2 regions of the Pseudomonas sp. LS_2 genome follow, and region 2 is predicted to be linked to the other one. Evidence: predicted binding sites of a transcription regulator. Region 2 holds the regulator's gene; the other holds the start of a gene.
The links. The regulator FliA, encoded in region 2, starts transcription of late flagellar genes. The targets are predictions, from matches to a motif close to CTAAAGTTTNNNNNNNNNNNGCCGNTAA.
Positions count from the first base shown of each region.

Region 1: the regulator FliA is predicted to act here: its motif matches at 6,134-6,161, upstream of flgM (flagellar biosynthesis anti-sigma factor FlgM).

Region 1 covers NZ_JAVAYC010000023.1:12,356-19,903, forward strand. Annotated here, with positions in the region: gene RAC97_RS18845 (3-methyl-2-oxobutanoate dehydrogenase (2-methylpropanoyl-transferring) subunit alpha) at 1-603, opposite strand, end outside; gene bkdR (Bkd operon transcriptional regulator BkdR) at 801-1,286, shown strand; gene RAC97_RS18855 (glutamine synthetase family protein) at 1,585-2,826, shown strand; gene RAC97_RS18860 (MFS transporter) at 2,950-4,299, shown strand; gene RAC97_RS18865 (flagellar brake protein) at 4,456-5,199, opposite strand; gene RAC97_RS18870 (flagella synthesis protein FlgN) at 5,281-5,748, opposite strand; gene flgM (flagellar biosynthesis anti-sigma factor FlgM) at 5,796-6,098, opposite strand; gene flgA (flagellar basal body P-ring formation chaperone FlgA) at 6,253-7,005, opposite strand; gene RAC97_RS18885 (chemotaxis protein CheV) at 7,075-7,548, shown strand, end outside.
Region 2 covers NZ_JAVAYC010000024.1:7,357-14,904, forward strand. Annotated here, with positions in the region: gene flhF (flagellar biosynthesis protein FlhF) at 1-695, shown strand, start outside; gene fleN (flagellar synthesis regulator FleN) at 856-1,689, shown strand; gene fliA (RNA polymerase sigma factor FliA) at 1,686-2,426, shown strand; gene RAC97_RS19190 (chemotaxis response regulator CheY) at 2,531-2,905, shown strand; gene RAC97_RS19195 (protein phosphatase CheZ) at 2,924-3,712, shown strand; gene RAC97_RS19200 (chemotaxis protein CheA) at 3,725-5,959, shown strand; gene RAC97_RS19205 (chemotaxis response regulator protein-glutamate methylesterase) at 6,005-7,129, shown strand; gene RAC97_RS19210 (flagellar motor protein) at 7,129-7,548, shown strand, end outside.

The DNA of each region.
Region 1 (7,548 bases), on a different contig from region 2:
CTTGATCGCCGAGGCCATGGCCCAGCCGACCGCCTGCACGAACTGGGTCGCCAGGTTGCCGCTGATGGTGAAGAAACCGGCCTCGCGTACCGAGTACATGATCGGCAGCTGGCGGCCCTTGAGCGGGTCGCGGGTGTTGGACAGCAGTTGGCAGATCATCTCCACCAGCGACACGTCGCGGGCCATCAGGATGCTCTGCTGGCGATAGGTGGGAAAGCACATGTCGCTGCGGTTCAGCGCCAGCGCCTGTCCGGCGCCGATGGCTTCCTCGCCCAGGCTCTGCATGTAGAAGGACATCTTCTTCTGGCGCTGGGCAACCACCATGCGGCTGTCGAAGATACGTGTCTTGAGCATGGTGCGCAGGCCTTGGCGCAGCACTTGCGGGTCGATGTCCTCGGCCCAGGGGCCGAGTGCATCGCCGTGCTCGTCCAGCACGCGCACGAGGCTGCCGGAGAGGTCCGCAGTGTCGGCGGGCTCTACATCGATGGGGGGTTTGCGGACGGAACCTGCATCGTTCAGACGCAGGTAGGAGAAATCGGTCTGGCAGCCTGGCCGGCCTGTAGGCTCGGGCACATGCAAACGCAGGGGGGCGTACTCGTTCATGCTGTTTACGCTCGCTCGAATTTTGTTTTTGTGAGCTCTGAAGCGGTCGCCGCTGACTGCCGGCTTGTGACTGGCAGGTCAGCGTCCATTACATCTTAGAGGGACGGCAGGAGAATTTTTCTCTCAAGTTGGTTGCCTTTGCCGTTCGGGGGAGATAAACATTCTTTATAAACACAAGAAACCGGTGAATTTGTCTCATGCGCAAACTTGATCGTACGGATATCGGCATCCTCAACAGCCTGCAGGAAAACGCCCGCATCACCAATGCCGAGCTTGCGCGTTCGGTGAACCTGTCGCCCACGCCGTGCTTCAACCGGGTCAAGGCCATGGAAGAGCTGGGGGTGATTCGCCAGCAGGTGACGCTGCTGTCGCCGGAGGTGCTGGGGTTGGATGTGAATGTGTTCATCCATGTGAGCCTGGAGAAGCAGGTAGAACAGTCGCTGCACCGCTTCGAGGAGGAAATCGCCGAACGCCCTGAGGTGATGGAGTGCTACCTGATGACCGGCGACCCGGACTACCTGCTGCGCGTATTGCTGCCGAGCATCCAGGCGCTGGAGCGCTTCCTCGACTACCTGACGCGCCTGCCGGGGGTAGCCAACATCCGTTCGAGCTTTGCGCTCAAGCAGGTACGCTACAAGACTGCGTTGCCGTTGCCGGCCAATGGCATGACCTTGCGCGAGTGAGTGCGCGGCGTCTGCTTCGCGGGCAAGCCCGCTCTTACAACTAATGCGTGTTTTCAACCAAGCGCGGGTCCCTGTAGCGGCGGGCTTGCCCGCGAACATCGATGAAGCCGGTGGCATACAGCGACGCCCTACAGTGTGCTTGATATTTTAAACACCCCCGGCCTATGTTGTTCCCGTCGCCATCCACGGCACGTTTACAACCACAAGGACCAGTGTCATGAGCATCCAGCGCCTGACGGGCATCGACGAAGTCGAATGCATTACCCCGGACCTCAACGGTGTGCCACGCGGCAAGGTAATGACCGGCGAAGGCTTTCTCGAAGGTCGCCGCTTGCAGATGGCGCGCGGGGTCTTGCTGCAATGCGTCATGGGCGGCTACCCGCCGGCGAAGTTCTACGGCAGCGACGATGGCGACCTGGCGCTGGTCGCCGACCCTGCGCAAACCCACGTGTTGCCCTGGAGCGAAACGCCACGGGCGCTGGCGATCTGCGATGCGGTGGAGCTCGATGGCAGGCCGTCGGGGCTCTCGACCCGTGGGCTGCTCAAGGCAGTGATCGCCCGTTATGCCGCCCAGGGCCTGGCGCCGGTAGTCGCCACGGAGCTCGAGTTCTTCATCTTCGCCGCCAACCCCGACCCCACCCAGCCGTTCCAGCCACCGGTTGGCCTGGACGGGCGCCGCGAGATGGGCCATTCGGCTTTCAGCGTCAGTTCCAACAATGGCCTGAGACCGTTCTTCACCGAAGTCTATCGGTGCATGGCTGCATTGGGCCTGCCGCGCGACACCTTCATGCATGAAATGGGCGTCAGCCAGTTCGAGATCAACCTGTTGCACGGGGACCCACTGCTGCTGGCCGACCAGACCTTCCTGTTCAAGCACCTGCTCAAGGAAGTGGCACTCAAGCACGGCTTGACCGTGGTGTGCATGGCCAAGCCGCTGGCCCGCACGCCCGGCAGCTCGATGCACATCCACCAGAGCCTGGTGGAGGCCGCCAGTGGACGCAATGTGTTCAGCGACGAGCAGGGAAGGGCCACCGATACCTTCCATCATTTCATTGCAGGATTGCAGGCGTGCATGGCCGACTTCACCGCGCTGTTCGCCCCCAACGTCAATTCCTACCAGCGGCTATGCCACCCCTACGCCTCGCCGAACAACGCCTGCTGGTCCGAAGACAACCGTGCGGCGGGTCTGCGCATTCCAGCCAGCTCGCCGGTGGCCCGGCGCGTGGAGAACCGCCTGCCGGGCGCCGACGCCAACCCGTACCTGGCCATTGCCGCCAGCCTGGCTGCCGGCTTGCATGGCATCGAGCAGCGCCTGCAGCCGACGCTGCCGATCCAGGGCGAGTTCAGCGTGCCCGAGCACTTGAGCCTGCCGTGCACCTTGCATGCGGCGTTGGAGCGCCTGAAACGCAGCGTGCTGGCGCGGGAACTGTTCGGCGCCGAATTCATCGAAGGCTACGTCGCGACCAAGACGCTGGAGTTGAGCGACTTCTTCGATGAGATCACCCCGTGGGAGCGGCGCGTGCTGGCCGCGCAGGCCTGATTGCGACAGGCGTTTGCCGCGCGCGCCATCGGTGGCGAATTTTCCTCGCCCAAGCGCCGCGCCCCGGAAATACCCCTTATGCTTGCTAGCACTGTCTACTAGCCCTGAACACCGCGGGGATGCATGCACCAGATCTGGAAGTCTTTTCGTTCGTTGTATTTCGCGGCGCTGATGATGTTGATCGGTTCCGGTCTGCTCAGTACCTACCTTGCCTTGCGCCTGGCTGCCGATCATGTCGACAGCCTGTGGGTGGGTGCGTTGATGGCGGCCAACTATTTCGGCCTTGCGGTGGGCGGCAAGGTCGGCCACCGGTTGATTGCCCGCGTCGGGCATATTCGCGCCTACGCCACCTGTGCAGGTATCGTCGGTGCAGCGGTGCTGGGCCATGGCATGACCAGCTACCTGCCAGCCTGGGTCGGGCTGCGGATGATCGTCGGCCTGGGGATGATGTGCCAGTACATGGTCATCGAAAGCTGGCTCAATGAGCAGGCCGATGCCAAGCAGCGCGGCGCGGTGTTCAGTGGCTACATGATCGCCTCGTACCTGGGGCTGGTGCTCGGCCAGCTGATCCTGGTGGTGCACCCGCAGCTTGGCCCGGAACTGCTGATGCTGGTGGCCATGTGCTTCGCCTTGTGCCTGGTGCCGGTGGCGATGACTCGGCGCATCCACCCGGCGCCATTGCGCCCGGCACCGATGGAGCCAAAGTTCTTCATCAAGCGCGTACCGCAGTCGTTGAGTACGGTGCTGGGTGCGGGGTTGATCGTCGGCTCCTTTTACGGCCTGGCGCCGTTGTATGCGGCCCGGCAGGGGCTGAGCACCGAGCAGGTCGGTCTGTTCATGGGCTGCTGTATTTTCGCAGGGCTTCTGGTGCAGTGGCCGTTGGGCTGGTTGTCCGACCGCTACGACCGCGCGGTGCTGATTCGCGGGGCTGCTGGCGGCTTGGCGCTGGTGTCGTTGCCGCTGGCGCTGCTGCCGAGCGTGCCACTTGAGGTGCTGTTCGCGGTGGGGTTCGTGGTGTCGCTGTTGCAGTTCTGCCTGTATCCACTGGCGGTGGCGTTCTCCAACGACCACGTGGAAAGCGAGCGGCGGGTGTCGCTGACGGCGATGCTGCTGGTGACCTATGGCGTGGGGGCCAGCGTCGGGCCGCTGGTGGCGGGTGTGTTGATGAAAGTCCTCGGCGCGCAGATGCTGTACGCATTCTTCACCTTCTTCGCCCTGGTACTGGTATGGCGTATCCGGCCCAAGGCGGTCACCGGCTTGCACCAGGTGCAGGATGCACCGCTGCACCACGTGGCGATGCCGGCGGCGGGCTCGCCGTTGTCAGCGGCACTGGACCCGCGGGTCGACGAGCAGACCGTTCAGGATGTGATGCAGGCGCCGGTGGCGGCTGAGGATACCGAGGCTGAAGAAGAGCAAGGTGCGAAGGCCGGGGAAGAAGCCAGGCCGCAGGCCGACGTCGACAAGTCGGTTTGAGTTGAGCCATTACCGGCCTCTTCGCGGGTAATGCGCCGCGCCTGAGAACAGCGGCAACTGGTGGCAGCGGGCTTGCCCGCGAAAGGGCCGTCACCGACACCGCGCACAAACGAAAACGCCACCGAATCGGTGGCGTTTTTCATGGCAGCACGACGATCAATAGTCGTCCTTGTCGAACCGCCGCGCTTCACGTTGCAGCTGGTACACGAAGCTCTCTATCTTGCGCTGGCTCTGGCCGGTCAGGTTGTGGAAACGCACCCCGGCGAAGGTGGTGTTGATGCGCTCTTCGAAATGCAGGTGGCGTAGCTCTACCATCACATCGGCCAGGCCCAGCGGGTTGCTGGCCTTGAAGCGCTCGTACACCTGGCCCAGTTGCAGGCGCTCCTCGACATTGCCCTCGAAACGCAGCTTGCAGCCGGTCGCGGAGATGTCCAGCAGCTTGCCGCGCAGTGCACCGCTACCCTTGAGGTGGGTGCCATCAAGCATGATGTCGACCAGTTGCGACAGCTTCAGCGCAGCGCGGAAGGCGTTGCGGCGCTGGTGGTAGGTCATTTCGGTCGGCAACGGGCCACGGTAACAGCGGTGGCCGTCGATCTCGGTGATGGTCAGGGCATGGTTGCATTCCCAGGCGATACGTACGCCGTCATGGAAGCCTTCAACACGGAAGGGCTCGCCGTTCTCGATGAATTTTTCGCCATCACGGGGAATCATCTCGTCCAGCGCAAGGATGTCCTTATCCTTGTCGGCGTGTACCACGTAGCTCTGGAACCGCTGGCTGCGCTCATGGAAGGTGATGATCAGCGGATCGTGGCTGTCCAGCAACTGGCGCAGGTTGGCCGCGATCTCCAAAGGCGTGGTCAACACCTTTGGTGGCTGAGGAGCATCGGTTTCATTGAACACGGGTTTTCAATCTCCAGGCAAAAACGACACACGCAAGTAATGGCATTCTGCCAGTAACTTCCGTGCCTTGAACAGGATTAATCACACCTGGCTGATGGCGCGGGGCTTGTCCATGGGCGCAGTGGCGCCACGGCTGTCGTAGAGCGACGGTGAATCACCGCCCATGAGAATCCTGATCTGGCTGGCTGTGGCGTGCTGCTGCACCTGAATGATCCGACCGTTGATCTGGTTGGTCTTCTGGCAGGCATCCATGAGCTGGGTGAGCACATCCAGTTGCTGCAGGATGAGGTCGCCGTTCGGCGATTGTGCGGCCACGGCCTGTACGCCGGCGCGATCCGCGGAGAAGCCGAGGCTGGTCAGGAGGTGGTTGCGGCGCAGGCCCTGCTGTTCGAGCAGCACGATAAGCGACTGCTTGCGTGCCAGGATGTTCTCCAGCAGCGGCATGTCGCGTCCGTGCAGGGCGACCGTTTCGTTCTGCAGCAACGCGAGTAATTCCTCGGTCGGTGCGATGTCGTCTTCGATCAGTTGCAGCAGGGTAATGTCGTGCATGGCTGGCTCTTGGCGTTTAGCGTCCTTGAAGTCAGCGCGCCCGAGGGTTAGCGCTGAGCTTCGAAATCAAGCAGTTTGCTGGCGACCCGGCCGGCATCGACCTGATAGCTGCCATCGGCGATCGCCTGTTTCAACTGGGCCACACGGGCGCTGTTGACTTCAGGCTGCTCGCGCAGCTTTTCGCGGATCTGCTGCAACTGCTGTGCCTCTTGACTGAGGTGTACCGCCTCTCCGCTGGCGCTGGCCTTGGGGGTTTCGCCGGCTTTCTCGGGGGTGCCCGATGCCGTGTTGCTGCGAACCCCGCCTGTGACGGACGGAGAGTTGTTCAAACGACTGAAGTCGATAACCATGATCGAAACCTCTGGGAATTAGGACGCTTGCCTTGTTTTCGGCCAATCCGAAATAAACTTTAGGCACAAATGCATTGCCGCCTATCGGCAAGCGTGTCCGACCCGTTTTCGACACAGTTTAGGAAAAGCACCTACATACTGCTAGCCCTTCGGATTACATCGCTACTTCTACCTGCCCGGGGCCGGTGACCCTGGCCTTGACCACGCGCTTGGAGTTCAGGTTGCGCACCCGGATCTGTTCGGTCAGGCCGCCTTTGCTCAGGGCTTCGCCAGGCATGCGCACGTTGAGTGTTCCGCTGCGGGCGGTAATGACCACATGGTCGCCCTTGCGGATCACCTCGGCCTGCTCCAGGTACTGCAAGGTCAGGACCTGGTCGAGGGTAGTGGGGCGCAGCAGCTTCATGCCCACGGCCTGCTCGAGCTGGGTCAGGAAACCGGCGCCGAGGGTGCTGACGTCGCGCTCGCGCATGGTCACGGCATTTTCGTCGATCACGCTGTCGCGCTTGAGCGGGCGGGTCATCACCACCACGTCGCGGAACAGCTTGACCTGAGCCGGTACGAACACGGTCCAGGGTGCAGCGCTGTCGCAGCGTACCCGCACCGTGACCCGGCCAATCGGCTGTGCCGGGCTTTCCAGCGAGGCATCCAGCGCCTGGCTGCACAGTGGCATGCGCAGGCGCGGGTCGAGGTTGTTCACCTGGATCTCGTAGCGGCCTTCGGTCTGGGTGGTGGCCAGATAGTCCTCAACGGTGAATTCAAGAAACCCTTGGGTGACACCGATAAGCTGTTCAGGCAAGGTAGCCGCATCTGCCAGCGTGCGGGTGCCGGGTGCCAACAGGCACAGCGTGGCCAGGAGGGTGGCCAGCAGGCGCGTCAGTCGTCGGAATAATGTCGTTTTCGTGTGCATACCGCTCAAAAAAGCAAAGCCCGTGCCGACTCGTTGGCAAACGGGCTGAAAAAATAGAAGGAGACTGGCATGGCTGGAGTCATGGATTCGGTCAACCAGCGCACGCAGCTGGTGGGGCAGAATCGCCTGGAACTGTTGCTGTTCCGCCTCAATGGCGCGCAGCTCTATGGCATCAACGTGTTCAAGGTCCGCGAGGTGTTGCAGTGCCCGGAACTGACCTTGCTGCCCAAGTCTCATCCGGTCGTGCGCGGGGTGGCCAATATTCGCGGCGCGACCATTCCGATCCTCGACCTGTCGATGGCCACCGGGTTGCCGCAGTTGAGCGAGGAAACCCGTAACAGTTTCGTGATCATCACCGAGTACAACACCAAGACCCAGGGCTTTTTGGTGCATTCGGTGGAGCGCATCGTCAACATGAACTGGGAAGAGATCCACCCGCCACCCAAGGGCACCGGGCGCGATCACTACCTGACGGCAGTCACTCATGTGGACAACCGCATGGTCGAGATCGTCGATGTGGAGAAAGTGCTCGCCGAGGTGGCG
Region 2 (7,548 bases):
ACGTGCCTGAGGTAGAGCCGATCGAGGAGGGCGGGGTGATCGCCATGGTCGGCCCGGCCGGCATGGGCAAGACCACGACCCTGGCCAAGCTGGCGGCGCGCTATGTGCTTAAGTACGGCGCACAGAACATCGCCCTGGTGAGCATGGACAGCTTCCGCATCGGCGCCCAGGAACAGCTCAAGACCCTGGGGCGGATCCTCAACGTTCCGGTGACCTACGTCGACCCCGGCGAGTCCCTCGGCCAAGCCCTGGAGCCGCTGCTGCGCAAGCGCGTGGTGCTGATCGACACCGCCGGCCTGCAAGCCAGCGACCCGGCCCTGCGCATGCAGCTGGAGAGCCTCGCCAGCCGCGGCATCGCCGCCAAGAACTACCTGGTACTGGCCACCACCAGCCAGAAGCAGGTGCTCACCGCTGCCTACCACAGCTACAAGCGCTGCGGGCTGGCCGGTTGCATCCTGACCAAACTCGACGAAACGGGCAGCCTCGGCGAAGTGCTGAGTCTGGCCATCAGTCATCAACTGCCGGTTGCCTACCTGACCGATGGACCACGCATCCCTGACGACCTGCAGCTGCCGCGCAAGCACCAGCTGGTAAGCCGGGCAGTGAGCGTGCAGTTGCAGGAAGACCCCAGCGAAGAAGCCATGGCCGACATGTTCGCTGACCTCTACCACAACCCCGGCAAGCGTGCGGGTTGAACCATGAGTGGCGGAAGGGTGTGTACGAAAAGTCGCCGAGCGGAGGTCCTGCTTTCAACGCAGCAGGATCATCGCGCAGGCGGTTTCACTACCGACCCTAGGTACCGGGCAAGACCCTTCAAGTGGACTGGTTCCACGCGAAACAAGGTAAAGAACAGAAATGGGTAGCATGCATCCCGTACAGGTGATCGCCGTGACCGGTGGCAAAGGTGGCGTCGGCAAGACCAACGTTTCAGTGAACCTGTCCCTGGCATTGGCCGAACTCGGCCGCCGGGTCATGTTGCTGGATGCCGACCTGGGCCTGGCCAACGTCGACGTGCTGCTGGGCCTGACACCCAAGCGCACCCTGGCCGACGTCATCGAAGGCCGTTGCGAGCTGCGCGATGTACTCCTGCAAGGCCCTGGCGGGGTACGTATCGTGCCGGCGGCCTCTGGCACCCAGAGCATGGTGCACCTGGCTCCGGCCCAGCATGCCGGGTTGATCCAAGCCTTCAGCGAGATCGGCGACAACCTCGACGTACTGGTGATCGACACCGCTGCGGGTATTGGTGACTCAGTGGTCAGTTTCGTCCGCGCCGCCCAGGAAGTGCTGCTGGTGGTATGTGACGAGCCCACCTCGATCACCGACGCCTACGCGCTGATCAAGCTGCTCAACCGCGACTACGGCATGAACCGTTTCCGCGTGCTGGCCAACATGGCGCAAAGCCCGCAGGAAGGGCGCAACCTGTTCGCCAAGCTGACCAAGGTCACCGACCGTTTCCTCGACGTGGCCCTGCAGTACGTCGGCGCGGTGCCATACGACGAATGCGTGCGCAAGGCGGTGCAGAAGCAGCGGGCAGTGTACGAAGCCTTCCCGCGTTCCAAGTGCGCCCTGGCCTTCAAGGCCATCGCGCAGAAGGTCGACAGCTGGCCGCTGCCAGCCAATCCGCGCGGTCACCTTGAGTTCTTCGTCGAACGCCTGGTGCAACCCACCAGCGCAGGGCCGGTGCTATGAGTTCGAGCGGTTTCAAGATGTACAGCAAGGCGTCCAAGGATGCCCAGTACGAGCTGATCGAGCGCTATGCGCCGCTGGTCAAGCGTATCGCCTACCACCTGCTGGCGCGCCTGCCGGCCAACGTGCAGGTCGAGGACCTGATCCAGGCCGGCATGATCGGTTTGCTGGAAGTGGCCAACAAATACGACGCCAGCAAGGGCGCCAGCTTCGAGACCTATGCCGGCATCCGCATCCGCGGCGCGATGCTTGACGAGGTGCGCAAGGGCGATTGGGCGCCGCGTTCGGTGCACCGCAACACGCGCATGGTCAGTGACGCGATGCGCAGCGTCGAGGCCAGAACGGGTCGTGACGCTAAAGATCACGAGGTTGCTGCCGAACTCCAATTGAGTCTCGATGATTACTACGGGATTTTGAACGATACCTTGGGCAGCCGCCTGTTCAGTTTCGACGACCTGTTGCAGGACGGTGAACATGAAGGGCTGCACGAGGACGGTGCCAGCGGCCAGCTGGAACCTTCGCGTGATCTGGAAGACGAGCGCTTCCAGTCGGCCCTGGCAGAGGCGATTGCCAACCTGCCGGAGCGCGAGCGCCTGGTACTGTCGCTGTACTACGACGAGGAGCTGAACCTCAAGGAGATCGGTGAGGTGCTGGGGGTCAGCGAGTCACGGGTCAGCCAGTTGCACAGCCAGTGCGCGGCACGCCTGCGCAGCCGCCTTGGGGAATGGCGGGCGCGTTGAGCGAAGGTTTCATTGCAGTCGTTGCAGGTTGTACCGAATTGATTGAGCGCGCGCTCGGCGCCGAGCGCGTTAAAGACTGCTTGGAGGTCTAATTGAACAAAGATATGAAAATCCTCATCGTTGACGACTTCTCGACGATGCGGCGGATCATCAAGAACCTGTTGCGTGACCTGGGCTTCACCAACGTCAAAGAGGCCGATGATGGCAACACGGCACTGCCGATGCTCAACAGCGAGCCCTTCGACTTCCTCGTGACCGACTGGAACATGCCTGGCATGACTGGCATCGACCTGCTGCGCGCGGTACGCGCCGACGAACGCCTCAAGCACCTGCCGGTGCTGATGGTGACCGCTGAGGCCAAGCGCGAGCAGATCATCGAAGCGGCCCAGGCCGGCGTCAACGGCTACGTGGTCAAGCCGTTCACTGCCTTGGCGCTGAAAGAAAAGATCGAGAAGATCTTCGAGCGCGTCAACGGCTGAGCCACGTCAGGGGGCGCTATGGAATCCAAGAACGATTCTCTGGGGGAGTTCGAGTCGACCCTCAAGAAGCATGCCGAAGAACTGGTGCAGAGCCTGGAGCGCGGCCAGTTCGGCGACGCGGTGCAACTGATCCACCAGCTCAACCAGACCCGCGACCGTGGCCTGTACCAGGAAGTCGGCAAGCTCACCCGTGAGCTGCACAGTGCCATCGTCAACTTCCAGATCGACCCGCACATGCCGCAGGCCGAGGAGGTGTCGCAGATCACCGACGCTACCGAACGCCTGTCCTATGTGGTGCGGCTGACCGAGAACGCGGCCAATCGCACCATGGACCTGGTCGAGCAGAGCACCCCGGTGCTCAACGACCTGGCGAGCGAGGCCCAGGCCCTGTCGGCCGACTGGCAGCGCTTCATGCGCCGGGAAGTGGCAGCGCCGGAGTTCCGTGAGCTGGCCAAGCGCGTCGACGTTTTCCTGGCGCGCAGTGCCGAGGGCAACCGCGACGTCGCCAGCCATCTCAACGATATCTTGCTGGCTCAGGACTATCAGGACCTGACCGGCCAGGTCATCAAGCGCGTCACCGCGCTGGTGACCGAAGTCGAAAAAAATCTGCTCAAGCTCGTGCTCATGGCCAGTCAAGTCGACCGCTTTGCCGGTATCGAACATGACCACCAGCAGTTGCGTGCTGAAAAAGATCAAGAAAAACATCCGACTCGGGGTGAAGGTCCGCAGATTCATGCCGATAAGCGTGAAGACGTCGTGTCCAGTCAGGACGATGTCGACGATCTGCTGTCCAGCCTGGGTTTTTAGGGAGCACGTTTAATGAGCTTCGGCGCCGATGAAGAAATCCTCCAGGATTTCCTGGTAGAAGCCGGCGAAATCCTTGAGCAACTGTCCGAGCAACTGGTCGAGCTGGAAAGCCGGCCCGACGATGCCGACCTGCTCAATGCGATCTTCCGCGGTTTTCACACTGTAAAAGGGGGCGCCGGCTTCCTCCAGCTCAACGAGCTGGTGGAGTGCTGCCATATCGCAGAGAACGTGTTCGACATCCTGCGCAAAGGGGAGCGCCGGGTCGATGCGGAACTGATGGATGTGGTGCTCGAGGCACTGGATACGGTGAACAGCATGTTCGGCCAGGTCCGCGAGCGCACCGACATCACCCCGGCCACGCCGGAGCTTCTGGCGGCGCTGTCTCGCCTGGCAGAGCCCGCTGGCAACGATGCGCCAGTCGCAGTCGCCGAACCGGTTGCCGCGGTTGAGGCACCTGCTGCCGAGGCCGATATCACCGACACCGAATTCGAACAACTGCTCGACTCGCTCGATGCGGTCAAGGCCGAGGCCGAGGCTGCCCAGCAGCTGCAAGGCGAAGTCACCAGCGGTGGCGGTGACGAAATCACCGACGCCGAATTCGAGTCGTTGCTCGACCAGTTGCACGGCAAAGGCCAGTTCTCTGCCGAGATCACCGCTACCCAGCCCGAGACCAGCGTGGCTGCACCGGCAGGTGATGAAATCACCGATGCCGAGTTCGAGGCGCTGCTTGACCAGTTGCACGGCAAGGGCACCTTCGCCGTCGACGCGTTGCCTGGGGTCGCCGCCGCCGCCGGTACCGCCGCACCGGCGGGTGCTGCGGGCGAACACATCACCGAAAACGAGTTCGAAGCGCTGCTCGACCAGTTGCACGGCAAGGGCAAGTTTTCCAGCGATGCGGTCGTTGCCGAGGCGCCCGCAGCTGTAGCCGCAGTAGCCGCCTCTGCGGCAAAGCCTGCTCCTGCTCCTGCACCTGCACCTGCACCTGCACCTGCACCTGCACCTGCCGCCGCCAAGCCTGCTGCCCCCGCAGCGGCCCGCGCCCCCGCTGCTGCACCCGAGAAGCATGGTGCCAGCGAGGCGGAAACCACCGTACGCGTCGACACCGCACGCCTGGACGAGATCATGAACATGGTCGGCGAACTGGTGCTGGTGCGTAACCGCCTGGTGCGCCTGGGCCTGAACAGCGGCGACGAGGCCATGTCCAAGGCCGTGTCCAACCTCGACGTGGTCACCGCCGACCTGCAGACCGCGGTGATGAAAACCCGCATGCAGCCGATCAAGAAGGTCTTCGGCCGCTTCCCACGCCTGGTTCGTGACCTGGCGCGCCAGCTCAAGAAAGAGATCAACCTGGAACTGGTCGGCGAAGAAACCGACCTGGACAAGAACCTGGTCGAGGCCCTGGCCGACCCGTTGGTGCACTTGGTGCGCAACGCGGTCGACCATGGTGTCGAGACCCCCGAGGAGCGCGAGGCCTCCGGCAAGTCGCGCACTGGCCGCGTGGTGCTTTCGGCCGAGCAGGAAGGCGACCACATCCTGTTGTCGATTTCCGATGACGGCAAGGGCATGGACCCGAACATCCTGCGCGCCAAGGCCGTGGAAAAGGGCTTGATGGACAAGGATGCCGCCGACCGCCTGAGCGAGTCGGATTGCTACAACCTGATCTTCGCCCCGGGCTTCTCGACCAAGACCGAAATCTCCGATGTGTCCGGCCGCGGCGTGGGCATGGACGTGGTGAAGACCAAGATTTCCCAGCTCAACGGCTCGATCAACATCTTCTCGGCCAAGGGCCAGGGCTCGAAGATCGTCATCAAGGTGCCGCTGACCCTGGCGATCATGCCGACCCTGATGGTGATGCTGGCCAACCAGGCGTTCGCCTTCCCGCTGGTCAACGTCAACGAGATCTTCCACCTGGACCTGTCGCGCACCAACGTGGTCGACGGCCAGGAGGTGGTGATCGTGCGCGACAAGGCGCTGCCGCTGTTCTACCTCAAGCGCTGGCTGGTCCAGGACCAGGCGCACGAGGAGCAGCGCGAAGGGCATGTGGTGATCCTCTCCGTGGGCACCCAGCGCATCGGTTTCGTGGTCGACCAGCTGGTGGGCCAGGAAGAGGTGGTGATCAAGCCGCTGGGCAAGATGCTCCAGGGCACGCCGGGCATGTCGGGCGCCACCATCACCGGTGACGGTCGCATTGCGTTGATCCTCGACGTACCGAGCATGCTCAAGCGTTACGCCGCCCGGCGTATTTGATTTCGGCGGCGCGACCTGGCGGTTGCGCCGCCTAATGGAGTGTTTATGGCAGTCAAGGTCCTGGTGGTGGATGATTCCGGTTTCTTCCGCCGCCGCGTCTCGGAAATCCTCTCGTCGGATCCGACCATCCAGGTGGTCGGCACCGCCACCAACGGCAAGGAAGCGATCGACCAGGCGCTGTCGCTCAAGCCCGATGTCATCACCATGGACTACGAGATGCCAATGATGGACGGCATCACCGCGGTGCGGCATATCATGCAGCGCTGCCCGACGCCGGTGTTGATGTTCTCCTCGCTGACCCACGAAGGCGCTCGCGTCACGCTCGATGCGCTGGATGCCGGTGCGGTCGACTACCTGCCGAAGAACTTCGAAGACATTTCGCGCAACCCGGACAAGGTCAAACAGATGCTGTGCGAGAAGGTGCATACCATTTCGCGCAGCAACCGCCGTTTCAGTGGCTACAGCAGCCAAAGCCATGCCCCGGCGCCTGCTACCGGCACGGCTCCTGCTCCGGCCGGCACCCTGGCCAGCTCCCCCCCGGCACGCCCGGCGGCACCTGCACGCAGCGCCGCAGCACCTGCCAGTCACTCGCCGGCGCCCAAGCGCAAGCCTTACAAGCTGGTGGCGATCGGCACCTCCACCGGTGGCCCGGTGGCTTTGCAGCGCGTGCTGACCCAACTGCCCGCCAACTTCCCGGCACCGATCGTGCTGATCCAGCACATGCCGGCGGCGTTCACCAAGGCCTTCGCCGAGCGCCTCGACAAGCTGTGCAAGATCAGCGTCAAGGAAGCCGAGGACGGTGATGTATTGCGTCCGGGCCTGGCGCTGCTGGCGCCTGGGGGCAAGCAGATGATGGTCGATGGTCGTGGCACGGTGAAGATCCTGCCGGGTGACGAACGCCTGAACTACAAGCCGTGCGTGGATATCACCTTCGGCTCGGCGGCAAAGTCCTATGGCGACAAGGTGCTCTCGGTGGTACTCACCGGCATGGGCGCCGACGGCCGCGAGGGTGCGCGCCTGCTCAAGCAGGGCGGCAGCACCGTATGGGCCCAGGATGAAGCCAGCTGCGTGATCTATGGCATGCCCATGGCGATCGTGAAGGCCAACTTGGCCGACGCGGTGTACAGCCTGGATGAAATCGGCAAACACCTGGTCGAGGCCTGCGTCTGATGGATGTGTTGAGCCTGATAGGCCTGATCCTGGCCTTCGTCGCCATCGTTGGCGGCAACTTCCTCGAGGGCGGGCACGCCGGTGCGCTGGTCAACGGCCCGGCGGCCTTGATCGTGATCGGCGGTACCCTGGCGGCAGCGTTGCTGCAATCGCCGCTGTCGGCGTTCAAACGCGCCCTGCAGATTCTGCGCTGGATCTTCTTCCCGCCAAGGGTCGACCTGCCAGGCGGCATCGACCGCGTGGTCAACTGGAGCCTCACCGCCCGCAAGGAAGGCCTGCTGGGCCTGGAAGGCGTGGCCGATGCAGAGCCCGACCCTTATGCACGCAAGGGCCTGCAACTGCTGGTGGACGGCGCCGAGCCCGAGTCTATCCGCAGCATTCTGGAGGTGGATTTCCTCACCCAGGAAAGCCGCGATATC